Regions from separate parts of the Embleya sp. NPDC056575 genome, predicted to be linked through region 2. Evidence: riboswitches for the same ligand, from Rfam matches in the RefSeq annotation. Region 2 holds a riboswitch; the other holds the start of a gene.
The links. Region 2 has a riboswitch for cyclic di-AMP ahead of ACFRCG_RS14435 (transglycosylase family protein). Riboswitches for the same ligand answer to the same signal wherever they lie in the genome.
Positions count from the first base shown of each region.

Region 1: linked by a shared signal. The riboswitch ahead of ACFRCG_RS34830 (NlpC/P60 family protein) and the one ahead of ACFRCG_RS14435 (transglycosylase family protein) in region 2 are both predicted to bind cyclic di-AMP.

Region 1 is NZ_JBHTVA010000056.1:68,071-70,263, reverse strand. Features, by position in the region: gene ACFRCG_RS34835 (hypothetical protein) at 1-302, opposite strand, end outside; cyclic di-AMP (ydaO/yuaA leader) riboswitch at 672-810, shown strand; gene ACFRCG_RS34830 (NlpC/P60 family protein) at 820-1,899, shown strand; gene ACFRCG_RS34825 (LuxR C-terminal-related transcriptional regulator) at 1,982-2,193, opposite strand, start outside.
Region 2 is NZ_JBHTVA010000015.1:92,291-94,483, forward strand. Features, by position in the region: gene ACFRCG_RS14430 (nucleobase:cation symporter-2 family protein) at 1-108, shown strand, start outside; gene ACFRCG_RS14435 (transglycosylase family protein) at 166-891, opposite strand; cyclic di-AMP (ydaO/yuaA leader) riboswitch at 892-1,079, opposite strand; gene ACFRCG_RS14440 (EthD family reductase) at 1,275-1,610, opposite strand; gene ACFRCG_RS14445 (phosphoenolpyruvate hydrolase family protein) at 1,687-2,193, opposite strand, start outside.

The DNA.
Region 1 (2,193 bases), on a different contig from region 2:
CCGAGGACGCGCGCGGACACCCGCTCCGCGGCGCGGTTGCCCCACACCAGCAGCAGGATGACCAACAGGATGCCGAGCTTGGTACCGATCTTGGCGGTGTCCACGTCCCGGTCCAGTCCGGACCGCACCACGCCCACCAGGGCCAGGCCGGTGACGAGCATGGTCAGCGCGCCGTGCGTCATCGCGGGCACGATCCGCACGTCGCCGGTGCGCAGCGCGGACATCTGGGTGAGGAAGCCGCCGAGCAGGGCCGCGATGCCCACGATGTGCAGCACCAGCAGGATCTGCCGCAGAACGTCCACGTCGTACAACCCCTCGTCGATCGTCGCCCGGCGGGTACCCGGCCGCGGCGTTCTCGGCGCCCACGCCGGACCCCCGGCCGCCGTCCGGCAGCCTAGCCGGCGGCGATCCACGCCTCACCATCGGTCGAATGCCATTAAAGATCGCCAAAACGGATCAAGATCGACTTTAGGGAATCCGGGTGCATCTCCCGTGATACGCGGAGATGGAAACGGCGACATTGGTAAAGTTTTGGCAATGTGAAGGCCAATGGTGATGGTCCTGACACGCGTGTGACTAGTGTTCTGCGGCAGGCGATCGGCTCGAGGTCGGCCACCCGGTCGACACGATCGCCTCCGCCGAATTCGGTGACGGGTTTCGGTGACGGTGGGCAACCACGGTCGCCGCGACACGAAGCCGGAACCGGGGACCCTCGCAGTCCCTTGGGGTGAATCGGTGCTCCGGCACCGTAGGGCGCCTTCTTCCGCCCGAACCCGTCAGCTAACCCGGTAGGCGGCCGAGGAAGGAGACCCGCCACCAGTGGCGTCCCAACGTCGACCCGGGCAACACCGCAAGCCCAAGCCGCGCACCGCCGTGCGTACCGCCGCGACCGTCGTTACGGCCGCCGCGACGATGACCGGCGTGATGACCTTCGCCGGCACCGCGAGCGCGGACCCCGCGCAGTCGTTCCAGCAGACCAAGGACCGCGTCAACCAGCTGCACAGCGACGTGATCAAGGCCACCGACGCCGCCAACGGCGTCGAGGAGCAGATCGAGAAGCAGCAGGACACCGCGAACCAGACCCAGGCCCGGATCACCGAGGAACAGACCGCGCTGAACGCCCTGCGCGACCAGATCGGTGTCCTGGCGGCCAACCAGTACCGCAGCGGCGGCCTCCCGCCGTCCCTCTCGCTCGCGCTCAGCGGCGACCCCGAGGGCTACCTGCAGAAGTCGCAGATGATGTCCCAGCTCGACGGCCAGCAGGCCGCCAAGCTGAAGCAGATCGCGGCGCAGGCCCGAGTTCTCCAGCAGGACCGCACCGAGGCCTCCTCGCAGCTCGCGGAACTGGAGAAGCTGCGCACCGACCTGAACAAGAACAAGACCGACATCCAGGCCAAGCTCGCCGAGGCGCAGCGGCTGCTGAACACGCTCACCGAGCAGCAGAAGAAGGAAGTCCTCGACTCGGACGAGCACGCGAACGACACGCGTGCCAACGACCGCAGTTCGCGGGACAAGCAGGACACCACGCCGACGACCAACGTGCCGGCCTCCGGTCGGGCCGCGGCGGCGATCGCGTTCGCGCGGTCCCAGATCGGCAAGCCGTACGTCTCCGGCGCCGAGGGCCCCGGCTCCTACGACTGCTCGGGCCTGACCCAGGCGTCCTGGAAGGCCGCGGGCGTGCGCCTGACCCGGACGACCTGGACCCAGGTCAACGACGGTCCCCGCGTCTCCAAGGGCTCGCTCCAGCCCGGCGACCTGGTGTTCTTCTACTCGGACAACCGGCACGTGGGCCTGTACATCGGCAACGGCAAGATCATCCACGCCCCGCGTCCCGGCAAGACCGTGACCGAGGCGCCGGTCGACTCGATGCCGTTCTACGCGGCCATCCGACCCGGCTAGGCCCGGCCGGACCCCGTCACACGTACGAAGGCGCCCTCCCGTCGCGGGAGGGCGCCTTCGCGCGTGTCGCCGGTCGCCCGGCTCAGACCAGTCGCCGGTCCGTCGCCCAGCGGGTCAGCTCGTGCCGGTTGGACAACTGCAACTTGCGCAGCACGGCGGAGACATGGGTCTCCACCGTCTTGACCGAGATGACCAGTCGGCGGGCGATCTCCTTGTAGGCGTAGCCGCGCGCGATCAGCCGCAGCACCTCGCGCTCGCGCTGGGTGAGCCGGTCCAGGTCCTCGTCGATCGGCG
Region 2 (2,193 bases):
CTGCTGCTCAACCACACCGGCCGCGCGGGCGGCAAGGCTCCCGCCGAACCCACCGACCCCGCCGTCACGTTGCCGGCCCAGTCCGCCCAACAGCCCACCCGAGCATGACCACATGCACGTGGGCCCCGCCGAAGTGTTCGGCGGGGCCCACGTGGTGAGGGTGGATCAGACGGCGAGCTTGGTGCCCACGGCGATCACGTTCGGGTTGTCGCCGATGACACCGGCGTTGGCCGTGTGCAGGGCCTTGTAGCCGCCCTTGACACCGAGCTTGGCCGCGATCGCGGACAGCGTGTCACCGGACTTGACGGTGTAGGTGCCGGAGCCCGACGCCCGCTCGGTCGCGGCCGACTTCGGCGCGTCCTGCTTGGCGACGTCCTGCTTGGGCTGCACGTTGAGCTTCGGCGCGTTGCCGGTCGCGGGCTTGGCCTCGGACGCCGGCGCGGCCTTCGGCTCGACCGAGGACTTGGTCTTGCCGGTGGTCGAGGACTCGGCCGTGGCGTTGGGGTTGCCGCCCTTGCCCAGACCGGCCTTCACGGAGCAGACCGGCCAGGCGCCCGGGCCCTGGCTCGCCAGGACCCGCTCGGCGACGGCGATCTGCTGCGCCTTGGAAGCCTGCGCGGCGCTGGCCGCGTACTGGCTGCCGCCGAACGCGTTCCAGGTGCTCGGGGTGAACTGCAGACCGCCGGAGAAGCCGTTGCCCGTGTTGATGCTCCAGTTGCCGGTGCTCTCGCACTGGGCGACCGAGTCCCAGGTGGACGAAGTCGCGGCGTTCGCGCTGCCCGCCATGCCCACGAGGGGAAGGACGAGACCCGCACCGGCGGCGACGGCGATGCCGGCGCGACGGCCACGAGAGAGCGAACGAACCGGAGCGGTGATGGCACGGAAGGTCATTGATTACCTCGTCGGGCGCCTACGAAGTTAGCTGTCGGGTTCGGACGATTGGCCCGGCCTCGCCTGTCACAGGCATGGCTTCACCCCAGGCATCGGCAGTGCCGATGTCGGCTCACTTGGTTCCCCCGCTCCTGCCGCCAGTCGATATCGACTGCTTCCCTCGGGCGGCGGCAGGATTCGGCGTACCGCCCGGGGAGTTCGCTTGTGCGAACAACCACGAAGCTACGCACCGGTTCGCCGGGTTGGCAAACATTTCGGGCGGTTTGTGACGTCCCCCATAGGGAGGAATAACACCTATTTGCCCGATTTGTCGCCGTCCTTGCAGGTCACGGTCCGGCGTACGCGGTGCGCGGCCGCGTGGTCACGCGTGCGTCAGCGACGGGCTATTCCGTCGCGGGCAGCTCTACCGGAACCACTACCCATTCCTCGTCCCAGAGGAACGTCGCGCCGCCGGTCGCGAAATTGGGCACATCGGCCACCGTGGCCCGCCCCTCGGGCGAATCCAGCACCGCCTCGAGTTCCGCGCGCGAGGGCGCGTACAGCGCGACCACCAGGTAATAGGGCGGCTCCGCGCCGGACGGATCCGGCTCGCACTTGCCGATGGTCCAGCCGGTCAGTCCCGGCATGGTGCGCGCCAGTGGGACGTGCTTGTCCCAGTAATAGGCGTCGAACGCCGCCGGGTCGTCGGGGTGGCCGTAGAGCACGGTCAACTTGTACATGCCGGGTCCTCACGCTCGTGATGGTCGGACGGACGGACGTGCGCTTGCGCCACGCGTTGGCTGCCGGGGGCGTGGGTTACGGATGGGCCGGAGTGTCGCCCGCCGTGGCGACGCCCCCACTCGGAGTGATGCTCTTGAACGCCCGCGCCTGCTCGGTGATGGCCACCTCGGTCGGCAGGCGCTCCATGCTGGAGGCGCCGAAGAAGCCGACCACGCCGGTGGTGTGGGCCAGGACGTACGCCGCGTCCTCGGGTTCGGCGATCGGCCCGCCGTGGCACAGCACCAGCACGTCGGGGTTGACCTCCGCGGCCGCGTCGCGCATCTCCTGCACCCGCTCCACCGCCTGATCGAGGGTGACCGCGGTGGTCGCGCCGATGCTGCCCTTGGTGGTCAGCCCCAGGTGCGGGACCAGCACGTCGGCGCCGGCCGCCGCCATCGCGCGGGCCTGCTCGGGGTCGAAGACGTACGGCGCCGTGAGCAGACCGCGCTCCGCCGCCAGCCGGATCATCTCCACCTCCAGGTCGTAGCCCATCCCGGTCTCCTCCAGGTTCTGCCGGAAGACACCGTCGAACAGGCCGACCGT